DNA from 4 places in the Erwinia sp. 1181_3 genome. Region 2 is predicted to be linked to each of the others. Evidence: predicted binding sites of a transcription regulator. Region 2 holds the regulator's gene; each other region holds the start of a gene.

Region 1 (5,111 bases), on a different contig from region 2:
GAAATGGATCAGCCAGCATATTAATCCGCTGCTTGAAAATCGCATGAAGCAGACTATCCGTGCGCGTCGCAAACGTCATTTTAATGCCGAACATCAGCATACGCGTAAGAAATCTATCGATCTGGAATATCTGGTTTGGCAGCGGTTGGCTGGTCTTGCGCAGCGTCGAAATAGTACGTTGTCTGAGACGATAGTGCAGTTAATTGAAGATGCAGAACGTAAAGAGCAGTATGCCAGCCAGATGTCCTCGCTGAAGCAGGATCTAAAAGCGATTTTGGGCAAGCCTGAATAAAATCGACATATGCCTTATCCCTTCCTCTTTTTCACCTTATTCAGCCAATAAAAAACCCCGCCGGAGCGGGGTTTTTTTAACGAGATAACTTAAGCCTGTGGCTGAGTTACAACGTCTTTGATGCCTTTAACTTCGATTTCTACGCGACGGTCTGGCGCCAGGCAGTCGATCTGGGCGTTACGGCCTTTCACGCTGTCACAGGTGCTGCCGGTAACAGGGTTAGATTTACCCTCGCCACGTGCAGAGATCTTGTTAGCAGGGATGCCTTTAGACACGAGGTAGTCTACAACAGACTGAGCGCGTTTTTCAGACAGTTTCTGGTTGTACTGCTCTGAACCGATACGGTCAGTGTAGCCCAGAACGACAACAGAGCCGTCTTTAGGATCCAGATTGCTCAGCTGGGTATACAGCTGATCCAGAGCCTGCTGACCTTCTGGCTTCAGAGTGGCCTTGTTGAAGTTGAACAGAACGTCAGACTTCAGGGTGAAACGCTTGGTTTCAACAACTGGCGCTGGAGCCGGAGCCGGAGCAACAACTGGTGCTACTGCATCATCCTGACCGAAACGGTAGGAAACGCCAACACTCAGCATTGAGTTATCAGGACGCGCACCAACGGTACCTGCGTCACCGATGTTGTTAACCCACTGGTAATCCAGACGAGTTGCCCAGTTTTTGGTCACTGCGTATTCAACACCAACAGCAGCCAGCGGAGAAACGCCGGTGTCGTGGTCGCTGATACGAGTGCCGTTAGCGTTCTGGGTGGAGTCTGCACGCCATACCATGCCGCCCAGACGAGTGTACACGTCCAGATCGTCAGCAACTGGGTAGCTTAATTTAGCTGCCAGCTGAACGCCCTGCGCTTTGAAAGCGCCGTTGACGTTGTTGCCTTTGTTAGGCATGCGGCCTAACCAGTCGTAACCCAGCTCGAAGCCCAGGTACTGGTTTGCCTGATAGCCACCAAATGCACCAGCGCCGAGCTGGCTTTCATGTGATGGGCCGTCGTTATCTTGGTAACCGTTACCGTAGTAACCTTTGTCGTGGTACTGAGACCAGCCCAGTTTAGCACCGGTGTACCAGGTGTCATCTTTAGGGGCGGCCTGCGCTACGGTAGCGAAGCCAGCCAGTGCCACTGCAATTGCGATAGCTGTCTTTTTCATTTTTGCGCCTCGTTATCATCCAAATAGGCAATGAGCTTTAAATTAGCTCTTTGATTTAATCCTTCGCCGGGTTGAGAAGCTCGATTGTGACTCTTCCAAAAAATGGAGGTTATTGAGCACCCTGGCGAGCTAAAGTCTACAACGTACCAGCAAACTTACAAGTATGATGTGACGATGGTCAGCAAAAAAACAGCGTTTCATACACATTTTTTAACATTTGAGGGTGAATTCTTTGCTCAAAAACAGGTCTGAGAACCCAGCTAAACCGTTGTCGCACCGCGTCATAACATTATTAGCCTGTTAAGAAGGGTCTGGCAGAGATAAAGTCTGAGAAAAATCTTATTTTTACTTAATGATACAAAGATGAGTGAATTCTTAATCCATTAAGCGGTCTGGCTGAGGAGTAAATGCTATTTTCTGAGCGCATAATTAACCCCAGTGCCTGCCCTGAACTTGCTGCTTCTTGCAAGCGTTGACGATCCACTTCTGATACTTCTTCATCCAGCCAGCCTAAAACCACACTGTAATTCCCTGTCTGCAATGCTTTGATCATGGCTTCTACCGTGGTGATCGTACCGCAGTAGGGAGACTGCATGACTTTATCAAGGGGTAACCCGGAGCGCTGTAACCAGTCGCGGCTGAGCTTCTGTTGCGGTGTCAGCCATAACTGCCAGCGAGACTGCATCCCCAGCTGCTGCAACAAAGGCAGCAGCAGCAATTGAGTCATGTCAGGTTGATTCTCACTGTAAATCAGTTCGCTGATCAGGCCATTCGCACAAGTCGAGCCAGAGGACGCAGATGCGGAAGCATGCATGTTACGACTAACAGACTGAGATTTCAGGAAATGAGTACGCATAATGTCTTCGCTCACTAGGTTACTGTATGGATATACAGTATATGTGTGGTGAACAAAGATCAACCTTTAATCTGACTTCCTGACACATGTCGGCTCAGAGGCTGGTGTACTGAGAGTCTGTGTACACATGGCGAATGTATTAAGGCTTTTTTTCAGGTCTGACGGGTGTCGTTCCAGAGCTTCCTGACATTTCAAGCATTCTTGTTCTTACGGTTAAGAATTTAAACATTTGAGGTACATGGCAATCATTTATCAATGATAAGTGTCCGCACTTTGTATCGCAATTAACGATTACATCAGAAAGGAATAAAAGATAATATCGCTGCGAGTACCTATTTTCATATTCTATTTCCCGCCCTGGAAAGTAACGATACTTAACTTGTTTCTCATCGGGGGGATTAACGTTTACTCAGTCATGGTCGAGTAGGTGCTCGGGGCTTTCTGAACATTTGGTGGATGGCGATGAAAACATGAAAACTTCACCCATACATCCGCAGGATAAAAATTGTGGAATACATCCATTTTGGATCTCATTGGAACAGAATATCAGCATGTTTATTTTTCATGGTAACCCAGCCTTAACGGGCTGCAGAGGGATTCGATAGGGGGAGAATCGTGGTTTTTTTTTGATGAAGGGCCGTGAAACGCGGTTTGTACAGTATCTTCTTGCTTAACTTCCTCTGGTTAGCATGCCCGTTTGGTTGACCGGCTTTGTCGCGTTACTGTTATCCCGCTGGACGAAAAAATATTTAAGACTGAATTTTAACGAAGTGTGTTTTATTGAGTTTTTAACCGGATGCAGATATTGTGGTTTTTAATGCTATTTTTTCTAAGGAGAAAATGCCGTCCTTGAATGTATTCTTATGAGCGATTTTTTTCGTAACGCCTCGCAAAATTACAATGTAAACACATGAAATAAAAATTAGTCGTTGAACCTGTAATGAGTATTGCCTATTTTCTAATATGTTTTACCGAGACCTTATGAGTTATTTCTTAACTAACTTGGGATGAGAATATGGATCGTTCGAAACGTAAAATTGCAGAAGCGAAACAACGACTGGCTCAGCTTGGAGAGGTGCAGTCCCGTACACAGTTTGGCGGTTATTGCCTGGCAGTGGAAAAAACTGTGTTTGCCGTGGTGGCTCAAGGAGAGCTTTATCTTCGCGCCTGTGAAGAGGTTCAATCCTATATTGTTGAGCGTAAGATGACACCGCTGAGCCTTAGTAAGCGTGGTGTGCCAGTAGAACTCAATTACTATCGTGTTGATGGTGCCTTGTGGTCTGATGGTGAACAGCTGGTAGCCATCTCCCAGCTTTGCCTGCAGGGAGCGAAGCAACAGCAGAGAGAGCGTCAGAATAACCGCCGTCTGAAGGACCTGCCCAATATGGGCATCAGAATGGAAATGTTACTACGGCAAGTGGGTATTTCAACCATCGAGATGCTGGTTCAACAGGGAGCAAAACGAAGCTGGCTGCTGCTACGTAACAACAACAAGAATCTGGGGTTAACGGTGCTCTTCGCTTTGCAAGGGGCCATTGTCGGTCGCCACTATGCCGCGCTTCCACAAGAGATGAAAGAAGAGCTGCGCCTTTGGTTTAACTACAATACGCAGCGAGAGCGTAAAAAGCCGCGTGAAGAAGATTAACCACGTAAGGCTATTTGTTTTTTAAGGCACGTAATTTCAGGTAAAAGAGCCACCAGTAAACCAACCTGCTGCAAGACCAGTGGTTCTTTTGTTTCGGCATTGGCTTCGCTGTGCTGTAAGCGTAGCGCCAGACTGTCGATCATACGCTGTGCTTTCGCCTCATCGACGATGTCAATATGCAGTACATCGTCGACATAACAGACGGCATCATCCATGAGCTGCAGCATGGCATCGTTTTCCAGCTTCTCACGATGCGCGCCTAAAGCAGAAATGTAGCTCAAAAATGAATGGTTAAGGCACAGCAAACGGAAAGCCGCTTCTCGCAATGCCAGATCAGATTTATTTTCGACCGAGAGATTAGAAACAACGGATGCCAGTTCTGCATCACCGTTATGGGCATCGCGGCGAGCAATACGATAATCCAGTCGGTTATCTTTACCCTGGTGATACTGCACCAGAATAGCATCGAGATAGCGGCAGTTCGCATTCAGGGTGCGTTCAGCAACGGCAGGAAGCCGGCGAAAACGCCAGTCAGGCCAGATAAATGTCACCGCCAGCCAGGCAATACCGCAGCCAACCAGCGTATCAACAATACGCGGTATCGCGACTTCAAATCCTTCGCCCAACAGGTTGAAGCACAGTAACACCAGCAAGGTAATAAACATGGTGGCATGCGCATACTGAACGTTGCGGAAAGCGAAGAACAGCACGCCCGTAACCACAATCAGCATCAATTGTCCTTCAACAGAAGGAACCAGCCACAGCAACGGCAGACCCAGTACAATCCCGGCGAGTGTACCGATAATACGTAATGCCAGGCGACGACGCGTCGCACTGTAATTGGGCTGGCAGACAAACAGACTGGTCAGCAATATCCAGTAACCGTGTTGCACCCCGGTAGCCTGAATAATGCCATAGCCAACGCACAGCAGAAGCGACATGCGGACTGCATGACGAAACAGCGGAGACTCCGGGCTGAGATGGCGGCTCAGGCGAAGAAGAATATCGCTCCAGCCAGTTAGCCCCTCGCTGGATAGCGTCTGGTCATGCGGGGCATCGCCCTCTGTCAGAACTTGCTCTGATTCAATAGTCGCCAACTGGGCATCAATCGCTTTAAGGTTGTTCAGCAGGTAGGCCATGGCTTTGACCTCCGTGCTGTCA
Region 2 (5,111 bases):
GAGCAGCAGGTAGTCCATATGGCTGCGATGGCAGGGCACGTAGACAATCTCATGTCCGTCCTGTGCCAGCTGGCGCACGCGCTCACCGCCGTTAACGTTAATCCCCTGATACAGCTTGCTCCAGGTCCAACCCATGATACGGTCGGTCAGACGAATCGCTTCGTAAGAGAAGTCAGCGGCGATCTCTTCCATCAGCTCAACGGCATTCTGCTGGGCTTTTTCATGGGAGATTTTTTTGCTGCGTGCTTCGTCTTCAACCGCTTTGGCGATCGCTTTAGACTGCAACAGCTTGTTGAACAAGTCCTGGCGCACAGGCAGACGCGGCCCCACGGCCGCTAAACGCTGGCGGGCAAAGTGCATACGCGCCACACGGGCCAGCTTCTGCGCGATGATTTTATCTGTACCGTGCTCGGTGGCCATATGGCGCAGCGATACCATCGGTGAGAAGCGCACAAAACTGTCACGTCCCAGCCAGATGACGGCAAAGAATTTCTGGATACCATTCAACATGCGCAGATGCGGCTGTTCGTCACCCTGTACCTCACGGCCCGGCGCACGACCAAACATCACTGATACCGGCACCATTTGCACATCCAGATCGGGATGATTGCGGTGCAGATCGAGATAATCGTGGAACAGCTTGACCGACTCAAGATTCGGAACAAAGTACGGGAACAAGCGCGGGCCATCATGAATAAACACATGGCGTGGCAATACCGTACCGTCGATCTCCAGAGGTTCCAGAGGATCGGGCAGGTCTTGTTTGCGACACTGCTCACGCAGTGCAAGGAGATCGGCCTTTGAATCATAAGGCAGCACATACATAATAGGGCGCGACGTATCAAGCCCGAGTTCGGCAACCGGCTCAGCCGGAATTGCTTTACTTTTTACCAGTAGTTTTACTGGAAGATTCAATAAGTTATAATATAATTTACGCCAACCTGACATAGACAACATGAAGCCTCTTGTTAGCAAAGCGCCGCAAGCATACCAGAAAGCGCCAACAGAATCTGTGGTGTTAAAAAACCTGTAGTTCCACTCATTGACGTTAAACTTCTCAAAGGGTTCCCTGATTATGGCAAATAATGTCACCGGACTGACGCGAATCATAAAAGCAGCCGGGTATTCGTGGAAAGGCATCCGCAGCGCGTGGCAGCATGAAGCCGCTTTTCGTCAGGAAGCCGTCGCGGCGATCATTGCGATTATCATTGCCTGCTGGCTGGACGTAGATGCCATTACCCGTGTGCTGCTGATTGGCTCGGTCATGCTGGTCATCATTGTCGAAATACTCAACAGTGCCATCGAAGCGGTCGTCGACCGTATCGGCAGTGAAATACACCCCCTTGCAGGCCGGGCCAAAGATATGGGTTCTGCGGCCGTGCTGTTGACTATCTTGCTGGCAATTTTTGTTTGGATCATGCTGTTAGTGCCACATTTGCGATGAGTTTTCCAAAAATCGCCACAAACTGCATTTCGCCCAACTTTAGGTTTTCAATGTCTAAATACCTGTATATACTCACAGTCGACTGTATAAACAACCAGGGGGCGGAATGAAAGCACTAACGGCGAGGCAGCAGCAGGTTTATGACCTGATTCGCGACCACATTAATCAAACTGGTATGCCGCCGACGCGCGCAGAGATCGCTGCGCAACTTGGTTTCCGTTCCCCGAATGCGGCTGAAGAACACCTGAAGGCCTTAGCCCGTAAAGGCGTGATTGAGATCGTTTCTGGTGCTTCCCGCGGTATTCGCCTGATGATGGAAGAAGAAGACGGTCTTCCACTGATTGGCCGGGTTGCCGCCGGTGAGCCACTGTTGGCAGAGCAGCACATTGAAGGGCACTACAAAGTTGACCCTGACCTGTTCAAGCCTGGCGCTGATTTTCTGTTGCGCGTCAGTGGGATGTCGATGAAAGACATCGGTATTATGGACGGCGATCTGTTAGCGGTACATAAAACGGAAGATGTGCGTAATGGGCAGGTTGTGGTTGCGCGCATTGATGACGAAGTGACAGTGAAACGCCTGAAAAGGCAGGGTAATACGGTGCAACTTTTACCAGAAAACCCGGACTTCAAACCTATCATTGTCGACCTGCGTCAGCAAACGCTGACTATTGAAGGTCTTGCTGTCGGCGTTATTCGCAACGGCAACTGGCTGTAATCGTTACTCCCCGCTAAATCCTGCGCGCTGCTTCTGTGGCGCGTATTATCATCTGTAATCGCTTTAGCTCTGATGGGTTCTGATGAAACTGCTCACCTCTGCGGATAAAAGCCTCTGGCGGCTGGCGCTGCCGATGATCCTTTCTAATATTACCGTGCCACTGCTTGGTCTGGTCGATACCGCCGTGATCGGCCATCTTGATAGCCCGACGTATCTTGGTGGGGTGGCGATCGGCACAACCGTAACCAGCTTCCTGTTTATGCTGCTACTGTTTCTACGCATGAGCACCACCGGGCTGACTGCCCAGGCATTTGGAGCCAGTGATAAATCCGCACTGGCACGTGCATTGATGCAGCCGCTGCTGCTCGCTTTGCTGGCCGGCCTGCTGTTTATCCTGCTAAGAACACCCATCACTCACTTTGCTCTGGGCCTGACCGGTGGCAGCGAAGACGTTCTGCACCAGGCGGCACTGTTTATGCAGGTGCGCTGGCTCAGTGCTCCCGCAACGTTGGCCAATCTCGTGCTGCTTGGCTGGCTCCTTGGGGTGCAGTATGCGCGTGCCCCTGTGATCCTGCTGGTGGTGGGTAATCTGGTCAATATCCTGCTGGATCTGTGGTTTGTTATTGGCCTGAAGTGGGGTGTACAGGGCGCGGCAGCGGCTACCGCAATAGCTGAATATGTCAGTTTTATTGTTGGTCTGCTGCTGGTATGGCGGGTGATGAAACTGCGTGGTCTGTCAGTAAGGTTGATGCTGAGTGCCTGGCGCGGTGATGTGGGGCGCCTGCTGCGCTTAAATCGCGACATCATGCTGCGTTCTCTGTTGTTGCAAATCTGCTTTGCGTCGCTGACTATCTTTGGTGCCCGTATGGGGAATGATGTGGTGGCGGTCAACGCGGTATTGCTGATGTTCCTCACCTTTACCGCCTATGCACTGGATGGCTTCGCCTATGCGGTTGAGGCCTGTTCTGGAGAAGCCTATGGCGCGCGCGACAGTAAGCAGTTACTCAGCGTCTGGCATGCTGCCTGTCGGCAGTCGTTACTAGTTGCAGCAGGGTTTTCTCTATTTTATGCCCTGTTTGGTGAGCAAATTATCGCGCTGCTGACGTCTCTGGAACCGCTTCGCCAGCTTGCCGATCGGTATTTATGGTGGCAGGTGCTGATGCCATTAGCGGGTGTGGGCTGTTATTTGCTGGATGGGATGTTTATCGGTGCCACCCGCGCCAGTGAGATGCGCAACAGTATGGCCGTCGCAGCACTGGGCTTTGGTTTGGCGCTGTTTAGCGTGCCGTGGCTGGGTAACCATGGTCTGTGGCTGGCAGTCACGTTGTTCCTGCTGCTGCGCGGTGTCTCCCTGTGGGTCATCTGGCGTCGTCACTGGCGTAAGGGAACCTGGTTCGCGCAGTGACACATTTGGTTACGTAACGCGCCGCTTCGCTAGTTCACTGAATTCTAGGTGTTTTTAGTGATTTCTACCGCTTTTGCCAGCGGGTTAACGGCCAGTGCGTGGTTTCTCTACTACAATTATCTTTGTCTCAGGCAAATAACCAGATGATTGTCTGGTTTAACAGTTGGTTTTTGAGGCATTAAAGCTGTTTTAACCCAAGGTAGAGGAATCACATTATGAATAAAGACGAAGCCGGCGGTAACTGGAAACAGTTTAAAGGTAAAGTGAAAGAACAATGGGGTAAGCTGACCGATGATGACCTGACGGTCGTTGAAGGTAAACGCGATCAGTTGGTGGGTAAAATTCAGGAACGCTACGGCTATCAGAAAGATCAGGCCGAAAAAGAGCTGAGTGATTGGGAAACCCGTAACAACCACCGCTGGTAAAAACAGCGGACCCTTTCAGGACGATGCTCCTACCCAGGCACAAGGACAGTGCCACTCACCTCTTTCTCCTCCCTCACAAAATTTGACTAACGCCCGCGTTTTTTACTCTGCACACTATGATCGTGCTGGCACGCATCCTGATGGGTGCAGGCTTCAATCTCCCCGCATTTTTCACAGAAACCATGCGCCTCAATCACGCTATGTCCCAGGGTAAAACCGGACTTCAGGGCCAGCGATTTCAAAATATCTTCCACGCCATTAGCATGCTGCTCGGCCACTGAACCGCAGCGGTCACAAATCAGCATGGCTGAGGTGTGTGACGGTTCTTCAAAGTGATGACAAACCACATAGCTGTTGGTGGACTCCACGCGATGGATAAAGCCCTGCTCCAGCAGGAAGTCCAGCGCACGGTAGATGGTAGGAGGCTTTGCCTGAGGTTCAGAGGCACGCAGTAAGTCCAGCAGATCGTAGGCGCTGATGGCCCCATTCTGCTCACTCATCAAACGCAGAACTTCAAGACGCTGCGGCGTGAGTCGCACGCTGCGTTGCTGACAGATAACTTCCGCCTGCGACAGGATTTTTTCAGCACTGGTCATATTCATTGTTCCCCCTCAGGCCATATCAGGATGTTATTTTATCACGTCTGCAACAAAACGCCGAGTTCACCTTCAGGCGGCCCTCTGTCACGTGCACAGACTCAACCCTTTACTGGTATTGCTGATAAGTGCAGAAGGTAAAAAAAATTTAATCATTGTTTTGAGTGCACCAGGGCCATTATTTTTTAATGCAGTATCGTTAATCTGATTTGCAGGGCTTAAGGTTCATGACTACCTTTTGCAAAGGGCTGTGTGCGTTTGGTACTGAAATAAACAGATGCAAAACGTTCAACTGTTAGCGTGATAACAGATTAATAAAATGGCAATGACCTGATAAGCCCACTCATCTTCTCTCAATTCACAGCAATGAAATGGTGCCTTTATGTTCATTATTCAGGCATTCGGTTATGCGTGTCTTTGCGCATTCGCTTTTTCATTTTTTTATGGTGGGTTTGGGGTCAATGGCAAATAAATTCAATAAATTAATCGGTTTTTCCGCACCAGTGGTATTACCCGCTCTGTTGTT
Region 3 (5,111 bases), on a different contig from region 2:
ACGGGCCCGCATAAAGATGGCTGGGGCATTACCTTTTATGAAGGGAAAGGCTGCCGCACATTTAAAGATCCGCAACCCAGTTTTCAATCGCCGATTGCCCGACTGGTGCAGGAATATCCGATTAAGTCCTGTTCGGTGGTGGCGCATATTCGCCAGGCGAACCGGGGTGAAGTATCGCTGGAAAATACGCACCCGTTTACCCGCGAACTGTGGGGACGTAACTGGACTTACGCGCACAACGGGCAGCTTAAAGGCTATAAAAACCTGGATACCGGCCCTTATCGCCCCGTGGGTGAAACCGACAGTGAGATTGCCTTCTGCTGGTTGTTGCATAAGCTGACCACTCGCTATCCGCGTACGCCGGGCAACTGGCCAGCCGTCTTCCGCTACATTGCGGAACTGGCGGCAGAGATGCGTGAGAAAGGGGTGTTTAACATGCTGCTGTCAGATGGCCGCTATCTGATGGCGTTCTGTTCGACCAATCTGTTCTGGATCACCCGACGTGCCCCGTTCGGCAAAGCCAAATTGCTGGATCAGGATGTGGAAATTGATTTTCAGAAGCAGACCACGCCAAATGACGTGGTCACAGTGGTGGCCACTCAGCCGCTGACGGCGAATGAAACCTGGCACAAGATTGAGCCAGGTGAATGGGCGTTATTTTGCCTGGGTGAGCGCGAGCGCTGATTCCTGTACGGCTGAGTTGCCTGTCATCGGGCGGCTCAGTACGTACTTGCCATCGCTAACGTTGACCGCCGGAGGCTGTTTGGTCTGCACGAACTGCGTGTAACCCGGCTGCAATTGCTTCCAGAAATTGATGTAAGTGGAGTAGCGATGGCGCTGCATGTTGCTGTCGGTCATGCGGAACGGATAAATACTGACTTCAACACGTGGCTGGCCATTGCGCAGCGCGGCTTCCACATAGTGATAAATTTCATCCATATAGGCATCGGTCATGGCATAGCAGCCAATTGACACGCAGTTGCCGTGGATCATCAGATATTTCCCCTGATAACCCTGCTGGCGATCGTATTCGTTCGGAAAGCCGACGTTAATCGCACGATAAAAGCGGCTGTCTGGTTTTAACTGGGAAAGTCCCACGCTGTAAAAACCTTCCGGACTTTTGAAGTCGCCCTGTACGCGTTTTGGCCCCAATCCACCCGAAAAATTACAGATGCGGTAGCTGTTAAGCAGGCGGAATTCGTTGCCGATTTTGCCGTACAGTTCCAGCGTGCGTTCTTCTTTGAAGATTTGCAGGTACACGGGGGTACCAATCAGTTGTTTCTTTAACTCTTTGCTTACCGGGGCCAGTGGGGTAACCGAATCCGGTACGCTGGCGAAGACAACGGCTGGCAGAAAAATCATCGCAAACAGCAGTGCGATTTTGCCCATTCTGGTTCCCTTGAAATGTAGGGGTTGAAAGCAACGCCGGAAGGCGTCTGTACTGACAATATCGGATAATTCCGCTATCGCTGCGTCACCTTAGCATTGTCTATTTTTTTATCAAGATAGCGAAGAATAAAAACCTTAATTTATGTGCGTTCCGTTGCGTATTGAACTCTGGCTTTTTGACTGTATACTTATACAGTATTATCGGAGGGGGCTATGCGTAAAATCATTCACGTGGATATGGACTGCTTTTTTGCCGCAGTGGAAATGCGCGATAACCCCAGCCTGCGTGATATCCCCATCGCGATTGGCGGCAGCGAAAAACAGCGCGGCGTCATCAGCACGGCGAATTATCCTGCGCGGAAATTTGGTGTGCACAGTGCGATGTCAACGGCGATGGCGCTTAAGCTCTGCCCGCACCTGACGGTGATTCGGGGCCGCTATGACGCTTATAAAGAAGCCAGCGCCCATATTCGTGACATCTTTTCCCGCTATACTGCCCTGATTGAACCCCTGTCGCTTGATGAAGCTTACCTGGATGTCACTGACAGCCAGCATTGCCATGGATCGGCCACGCTGATCGCGCGTGAGATCCGCGATACGATCCAGCAGGAGCTGAATCTCACCGCATCAGCCGGGATAGCGCCGATTAAATTCCTGGCAAAAATCGCCTCCGATATGAATAAACCTAACGGCCAGTTTGTCATTACGCCGCAGCAGATGCCTGACTTCCTGCTGGCCCTGCCGCTGGCGAAAATTCCCGGCGTGGGAAAAGTCACGGCGCGTAAGTTAGAAGAGATGGGGCTGAACACCTGTGCCGATGTGCAAAAAACCGATTTGGTCACCTTGCTGAGGCGGTTTGGTAAGTTTGGCCGCGTGCTGTGGGAGCGCAGTAATGGCATTGATGACCGGGAAGTCATCACTACCCGTGAGCGTAAATCTCTTGGCGTGGAGCGGACGCTGTCGGAGGATATTCATAGCTGGGAAGCCTGCCTGGAAATTATCGACCTGCTGTACGATGAGCTGGCACGACGGCTGGATAACATTAAGCCGGATCGCCAGATTGCCCGTCAGGGCGTAAAACTGAAGTTTAATGATTTCCAGCAGACCACGCAGGAGCATGTCTGGCAGGTACTGAATAAGGCCGATCTGATTGAGATTGCGCGAAAAAGCTGGGATGAACGGCGTGCAGGGCGCGGCGTGAGGCTGGTGGGATTGCATGTGACGCTGCTGGACCCGCAGCTGGAAAGGCAATTGTTATTGGGATTGTAAGAGCGTGTCAGGCATACCTGACCCCTGCGAGTGTCGCGATTGTGACAGGGCGCGGGGCATGCCTGTATAGAGGCTGTCGTAGGGGCGAGGCAGGCCTCGCCCGTATCATATGCGCAGCATTACTTAACCGGGATCGCCTTCAACAGCGCAGTCAGCAGCTGCCAGTACAGGTCAACGCTTCCAATATGCACCTGCTCATCCGGGGAGTGGGGTCCGGTGATGGTCGGGCCAATCGATACCATGTCCATCTGTGGGTACGGTTCTTTAAACAGACCGCACTCCAGACCGGCGTGGATAACCTGGATGTTCGGGGTTTTATCGAACAGTTTTTCATAGGTTTCACGCACCAGCGCCATCACCGGTGAGGTGGCATCCGGCTGCCAGCCTGGATAGCTGCCTTTGGCGAGGGTTTTCGCCCCGGCCAGTTGGCCGAGCGCAGTGAGCATTTCCACCACGTACTCTTTGCCGCTGTCGATCAGTGAACGGATCAGTGAGTTGATCTTCGCTTCATTGCCTTCAAACGTCACCACACCGACGTTCAGTGAGGTTTCCACCACGCCTTTCATCACGTCTGACTGACGGATCACGCCATTCGGCATGCTGTTCAGCAGGGCGATAAACGCATCACGGCTGGTGGTGCTCAGAGCCTGCTCCGCATGGGCCAGATCCTCGACCACCACGGCAATGTTTTTCTCTTTCAGGCTCAGCTCATTTTGCAGCGTCAGCAGATAGCCGGCTGCCAGTGACTTCAGCTTATCGAGGCTGGCAACAGGAACCGCCAGCGTGGCGAAGGCTTCACGTGGGATCGCATTGCGCAGCGTACCGCCGCTGAAATCCACCAGACGCAGGTCAAGATCCGCCGCATGGGAGAACAGGAAGCGCGCCAGCAGTTTGTTGGCATTCCCCAGACCCACGTGAATATCACAACCGGAGTGACCGCCTTTCAGGCCTTTCAGCGTCAGTTTCACCGTCTGATAACCGGCCGGAACCGCTTCACGGGTCAGCGGCAGTGTGCTGGTAAAGTCGATACCGCCAGCACAACCCATATAGATCTCACCTTCCTCTTCGGAATCGGTGTTAATCAAAATATCGGCCTGCAACCAGCCTGCTTTCAATCCGAAGGCACCGACCATGCCGGTCTCTTCGGTCATGGTCAGCAGCACTTCCAGCGGACCATGTTCCAGGCTGTTATCAGCCAGCACGGCCAGAGCTGAAGCCATACCAATACCGTTATCGGCACCCAGCGTGGTGCCGCGTGCTTTTACCCACTCGCCATCGATCCAGGGCTGAATCGGGTCTTGGGTAAAGTCATGCACCGTGTCGTTGTTTTTCTGCGGCACCATATCAAGGTGCGCCTGAAGCGCCACGGGTTTACGATTTTCATAACCCGGCGTGGCAGGTTTACGGATCAGGATGTTACCCACCTGGTCGCGCTCATTCCAGAAACCCTGCTCCGTCGCCCAGGCGATCACATGGGCAGCCAGTTGTTCTTCATGATAAGAAGGATGGGGAATGGAGCAAATTTTGGCAAAAATATCCCACAAGGGTTGTGGGGATAATTGAGACAATTCAGACACGATAACTCTCCTGTGTCAGCACTCCCTTTCTGCCGTGCAGGCAGGAAGCATGCGCTGATATCGGTTGGAAAATTCCCGTCAGCGAATCTGACGCGATGGCAAAAGAATATCACCGATTTCTGACACATGCTCACGATGCCCCAGGAAAAAAGGGGGATACAAGGTGCAGCGGGCTGGTTTTTAGCGCCTCAGATCACTATAATTTCGCGCAACCGCTCCCCTTGCACAATTTTTAAGCCAATTTCATTGGCCGGGATTCTTTTAATGAGTGAAAAATACATCGTCACCTGGGACATGCTGCAAATCCATGCCCGTAAACTGGCCGAGCGCCTTCTGCCCGCTGAACAGTGGAAAGGCATTATTGCCGTCAGCCGTGGTGGTCTGGTACCTGCCGCCTTACTGGCGCGTGAGCTGTGTATCCGCCACGTCGACACGGTTTGCATCTCCAGCTACGACCACGATAACCAGCGCGAAATGACCGTGCTGAAGCGTGCAGAAGGGGATGGTGAAGGTTTCATCGTGATCGATGACCTGGTGGACACCGGCGGCACTGCACAGGCTATCCGTGAGATGTACCCGAAAGCGCATTTCGTGACGATTTTCGCTAAACCAGCCGGACGCCCACTGGTGGATGATTATGTTATCGACATCCCGCAAAACACCTGGATTGAACAGCCGTGGGACATGGGCATTGCCTACCTTCCCCCGCTGGTAAAAAGCTGATTGATTCACTCTGTCATCAGAGACATTTAGTGTGTTAGATCAAAACACGCCCGATTCTGTCGGGCGTGTTTGTTTTTACCCTTCGCGTGAAACTCCCTGCTACGGTAGACTCAAATCCTACCCGTACGCCAGAGGAACGCCCTGTTATGTCGC
Region 4 (5,111 bases), on a different contig from region 2:
CGGGATAGTGGCGGCACTGGAACGGCTGGTGAACGCAAAGGTAATCACTGGCCACACTTTGCGGAAGAAGCGCAGTGGATTTACACCGTTAACCGACAGCAGCAGGGCGTGCACGGCGAACATAATCGCCAGGCCAAGATAGGATGCCAGCACGAAGCTACCCAGTTTAATAATGTCGCTGAGGTTGGATGTGGCGACGACTTTGGTCATCAGCGCCAGCACGCCGTACGGCGTCAGCTTCATAATCAGGCGGACCAGCTTCATCACCCACGCTTGCAGCGTATCGATGGCTTTCAGAACACGCTGACCTTTTTCGGCATCATCCTTCAGCAGTTGCAGCGCGGCAACACCGAGGAAGGCCGCGAAGATCACCACGCTGATAATTGACGTCGGATTGGCACCGGTCAGATCGGCAAACGGATTCTTCGGAACAAAAGAGAGCAACAGCTGCGGCGCACTGAGGTCAGCAACTTTGCCGACGTAATTATTTTGGATCGCAGCCAGACGCGCACTTTCCTGCACACCCTGCACCAGTCCACTGGCATTCAGGCCAAACAGCCAGGTAACAAAGATCCCGACTGCCGCTGAAATCGCGGTAGTGAACAGCAGAACACCAATCGTCAGCAGGCTGATTTTACCCAGTGATGACGCGTTGTGCAGACGGGCAACTGCGCTGAGGATAGAGGCAAATACCAGCGGCATAACAATCATTTGTAACAGCTGAACATAGCCGTTACCGACGAGGTTAAACCAGCTGACCGACTCTTTAATGATCGGGCTGTTTTCGCCGTAGATCGCGTGAAGGGCCAGCCCGAACAGTACCCCGATCACCAGACCGAACAGCACTTTCTTTGACAGGCTCCAACCTGTGCGACCGGTTTTTGCTACCAGCAGCAGCAGGGCGACAAACGCCACAAGGTTAATGATTAGCGGAAAGTTCATTCCCATTTTCTCCCAATAAATACGGACTACAATGTCGCCATGCTGGTGACAATTAATTTTTGACGCGCAGAAAGTAAAAACAGTGGCGGAATGGTATCAGCTACTTATGGTGCAGCCTTATATCCAGATGGAATTATTTATAACTTTTCGGTGTTATTTGAACACTTAATCAACCCTTCGTTTATTAATTAATCGCTCAATGTGATATTGCGCGGAGCTGACCACCTGGTTTGTCCAGCCGGATGCACCAAAAGGTAGCGAGCTGGGGGGGAACCAGATGGCATAGCCGACTAAAACCAGGCACAGGGCGCGCTCCAGCTGATTGCCTTTTTGGCTGTTCAGCACGGGCAAACGAAAGCGCCAGCGACAGGGCCAGAGCAGCGGCACGCCAGCGGGTGTCAGCATGTCGGCGACGATGTGGCTCAGATAACCCAGCACCATCCCCTGAAAAGCATCCGCTGGAATCAGCCAGGCGTCTGGGAGCTTTAACTGCAACAGGGCAACGCCCCCGACGACTGCCAGCAGGCTGTGGGTGAACCCCCGGTGGCCAAACGCACGGGCGATAGGATGCGATAGCCACCTCAGGCGCTGGCCCAGAAACGACTTCGGATGGTCGATATCGGGCAACAGGCAGGTCAGCAACGTAGCGGGGATAATGTGCCACCAGTCTGCGCTGGCCAGAACGGGAGTGAGTTCGGCACGTTTCGCAAAAATTGCACTGGCGATGGCAAAAATAAGATGGCCTTCGGCCGTCATGGGAGTACCTGGCTGCATAACTGTCAATGCATCCAGTATAGGGAATATATACAGTAGAATAAATATGTGACGCTGTAACGAAAGATAAATAATTTGGCATTAATCGTGCGGTGAACAAAGCGTGAGCGGCTTTTGTTCACCGCAGCGCATTAACGTGCCAGCCAGCCACCGTCTACCGCCAGCGTATAGCCATTGACGTAGTCAGCGGCCGCAGAGGCGAGAAATACCACCGGGCCCATCATATCGTCACTTTGACCCCAGCGTCCGGCAGGGATGCGATCCAGAATTTGCTGATTCCTGTCTTCATCGTCGCGTAGCTGTTCCGTGTTATTGGTGGCCATATAACCGGGGGCGATGGCATTGACGTTGATGCCATACTGCGCCCATTCATTGGCCATCAGGCGCGTGAGCCCCATCACGGCGCTTTTTGACGCCGTGTAGGACGGCACCCGGATCCCCCCCTGATAAGAGAGCATTGAAGCGATATTGATGATTTTACCCCCACGCCCCTGGCGAACAAACTGGCGGGCTACCGCCTGTGAGAGGAAAAACAATGTCTTGCTGTTAACGTTCATTACGTCATCCCAGTCACGTTCGCTGAAGTCGAGCGCGTCTGCCCGGCGAATAATCCCGGCATTGTTGACCAAAATATCTAACTGTGGGCAGGCGGTCAGCGCCTGATCCATCACGCTCTCAAGGCAATGGCTGTCGGAAAGGTCTGCCGTGATGCTGACAAACCGTCGCCCGGTGGCCATGACTTTTTGTGCAGTCTCGCTGGCAGAGGAGCGATTAACACCAATAATATCGCATCCTGCCTGGGCCAGCCCAAGCGCCATTCCCTGACCAAGACCGGTGTTACAGCCGGTAATCATGGCCACTTTGCCTTCAAGATTAAATGTGTTCAGGATCATCGTGGCTCCTTATAGATAAGTGGGCACGCGCCATGGCAGAGATGACATAACGGATATGCGCGAGCCGGTTAACGGAGCATAGGCAGAAGCGGGGATGAATTCAACAAAAATGAAACGATGTTTTATTTATTTTAACGGCAATGGGTGATAATAAAAAACCAGGCGGACGCATTGCCGCCTGGTACTGACTCAGCGTCCGTGCAGATGCTGTGCTGTAAGCTCTTCAAGGCTGGCGAGTTTTACGTCAGCCAGTGACCAGCGCAGATCGGCGGCATGAGCGGCATCCGGGACGACGATAGAGCGCATACGTCCTGCTTTGGTGGCGATCATGCCGTTAAATGAGTCTTCCAGCGTCACGCAGTTGAGCGGATCCACGCCCAGGCGGGCGGCCGCATCCAGATAGACCTGCGGGTGGGGTTTACTGTAAGGCAGCGCCTCTGCCGAGGCCAGGACCTCAAAGTACTGGCGCAGGTTGAACATCTCCAGCACACGTTCCAGCATAAATAGCGGTGAGGCAGACGCGAGGCCGATCTTCAGTCCCTCGGACTGACAGAGCTGTAATGCCTGTTCAACGCCGGGCAGGAGCGGCCGGGTTTCTTCGACCAGACTCAGTGCCCGTGCGATGACTCGCTGGGTGACTTCGGCCTGGGAGGGGCCTTTCCACGGCAGGTTTTCATACCACATACGTACCACCTGATCGATACGCAGACCCAGCGCATCCGGCATTTCACCGCGACGGCTGAGGTCAACATCAAGGGTGGTTAAGATATCCAGCTCGGCTTGTTGCCACAGGGGCTCGGAATCAATCAGCAGACCATCCATATCAAAAATGGCGGCGAGTACAGGGCGGTGATAAGACATGCTACGGCTCCATTTAACAGTTTATGGCAGCTTAGCACGAAGTGTTGATGAAAAAATTATCATCGCGGCAGGCTGTCTGTGTAAACCTGGCATTAACTCTGCATTTTGCAGGCACTTTTATGTCACTACAGGTAAACTGACAGGCAGACAACAGATGGACTGGAGAAAGCATGACATATCAACAGGCTGGCAGGGTTGCGATTATAAAGCGCATCGCGGGCTGGATTATTTTTATTCCCGCGTTGTTATCGACGCTGATTTCACTGCTGGGTTTTCTGGAAAAGAGTCGTGAGCAGCGCGAAGGTATCAATGCGGTGATGCAGGATTTCGCCCATGTGATGATTGATATGATCCGCTTCAATACTGGTTTTCTCTCTGGCTTCTGGGCAAATTCGCCCATACCGGATTTTAATCAGGGGACGAATGTCCTGTTCTGGATAATTTATGTGCTGATTTTTGTTGGTCTGGCGTTACAGGCCTCGGGAGCACGTATGTGGCGGCAGACGCGTTTTCTGCGTGAGAGTCTGGAAGATCAGATGATCCTGGAGAAAGCGCGCGGCACAGAAGGGCAAAGCCGGGAACAGCTGGAAGCAAAAATTGTGGTGCCACGGCACACGATTTTCCTGCAAATCTTCCCACTCTACATCCTGCCGGTGATCATCATAGTGGCCGGATATTTTGTGTTGAAACTGGCTGGCTTCATCTACTAAGCCAGCCCTCATACCCACGTTTGCGTTCTGCCATCAGGCAGGGCGCGCGTGGCGTTTTACCCGCTCATCGGTATCCAGCAATGCGCTTGTGGCCCGTTGCGCCTCTCCCAGCCAGCGTCCGCCAAAGACATTGGCGCGGTTAAGCAGGTAATAGAGCTGATAGACAGGCTGCCGTTGCAGGAAGTCGCCAGGCAGCGGCCAGACTGACTGGTAACCATCATAAACCTGCACCGGAACATCCGGGAACCAGGACAGCATCGCCAGATCGCATTCACGATCCCCCCAGTAGCAGGCGGGATCAAATATCCACGGTCCGCTGTCACTTCCGGCACAGTTGGCCGGCCACAGGTCGCCATGCAGCAGGGACGGCTGAGGGTGATGTGATTCCAGAATCGCTTGTGCACAATGGACAATCAGTTCGCTGTCACCATACTGAATGCCTTTCTCTGCGGCGAGCTGAAGCTGCCAGCCGATGCGCTGTTCGGCAAAGAATACCGACCAGCGGCGCAACCAGCTGTTCGGCTGCAGGGAGGTGGTGATGTTATTGTCGAAGTCGAGGCCAAACTGCGGTTGTTCACTCCACTGATGAAGGTGCGCCAGCTGCTGACCCAGTTGAAAAGCACCATGGGCATCAAGCGGCCTGACCGGGATGTACTCAAGCAGTAAAAAGCTGGTATCGCGATCGCTACCCACCCCGTATACCGCTGGTACGCGCACTGTCTGACTGCGTGCCAGCAGCTGTAACTGATCGGCTTCCCATGTGAACAGGTCCTGCATGTCACGCTGGTTACATTTAACGAAGATTTCATGCTCACCATAGCGCAGATACCAGGTGGGATGAACATCACCACCGGGCAGCTCGCTGCGTTCGGTGATCTCTGCCGACCCCAACTGCTCACTCAACAGACGACGAATGGCTGACCACATAGGA

The links. Region 2 encodes LexA, which represses DNA repair genes until DNA is damaged. Its sites were predicted from a motif close to TNCTGTATGTACATACAGNA; they were not measured.
Region 1: sulA (SOS-induced cell division inhibitor SulA) is a predicted target of LexA. The motif match lies at 2,326-2,345, and genes of this name have one in related genera.
Region 3: dinB (DNA polymerase IV) is a predicted target of LexA. The motif match lies at 1,568-1,587, and genes of this name have one in related genera.
Region 4: FY046_RS14025 (metal-dependent hydrolase) is a predicted target of LexA. The motif match lies at 1,717-1,736, and genes of this name have one in related genera.

What each region holds. Positions count from the first base shown of each region.
Region 1 is NZ_VTDE01000002.1:444,079-449,189, reverse strand. It holds gene matP (macrodomain Ter protein MatP) at 1-292, shown strand, start outside; gene ompA (porin OmpA) at 382-1,449, opposite strand; gene sulA (SOS-induced cell division inhibitor SulA) at 1,799-2,305, opposite strand; gene FY046_RS06485 (TfoX/Sxy family DNA transformation protein) at 3,321-3,950, shown strand; gene yccS (YccS family putative transporter) at 3,947-5,111, opposite strand, start outside.
Region 2 is NZ_VTDE01000009.1:133,727-138,837, reverse strand. It holds gene plsB (glycerol-3-phosphate 1-O-acyltransferase PlsB) at 1-948, opposite strand, end outside; gene FY046_RS19025 (diacylglycerol kinase) at 1,076-1,444, shown strand; gene lexA (transcriptional repressor LexA) at 1,551-2,159, shown strand; gene dinF (MATE family efflux transporter DinF) at 2,242-3,564, shown strand; gene FY046_RS19010 (CsbD family protein) at 3,780-3,989, shown strand; gene zur (zinc uptake transcriptional repressor Zur) at 4,076-4,585, opposite strand; gene FY046_RS19000 (conjugal transfer protein TraF) at 5,047-5,111, shown strand, end outside.
Region 3 is NZ_VTDE01000003.1:250,810-255,920, reverse strand. It holds gene FY046_RS09585 (class II glutamine amidotransferase) at 1-684, shown strand, start outside; gene dpaA (peptidoglycan meso-diaminopimelic acid protein amidase) at 655-1,389, opposite strand; gene dinB (DNA polymerase IV) at 1,603-2,658, shown strand; gene pepD (beta-Ala-His dipeptidase) at 2,778-4,235, opposite strand; gene gpt (xanthine phosphoribosyltransferase) at 4,500-4,958, shown strand; gene frsA (esterase FrsA) at 5,105-5,111, shown strand, end outside.
Region 4 is NZ_VTDE01000004.1:436,909-442,019, reverse strand. It holds gene FY046_RS14030 (L-cystine transporter) at 1-942, opposite strand, end outside; gene FY046_RS14025 (metal-dependent hydrolase) at 1,108-1,698, opposite strand; gene kduD (2-dehydro-3-deoxy-D-gluconate 5-dehydrogenase KduD) at 1,848-2,609, opposite strand; gene hxpB (hexitol phosphatase HxpB) at 2,799-3,470, opposite strand; gene FY046_RS14010 (YniB family protein) at 3,641-4,180, shown strand; gene FY046_RS14005 (fructosamine kinase family protein) at 4,214-5,107, opposite strand.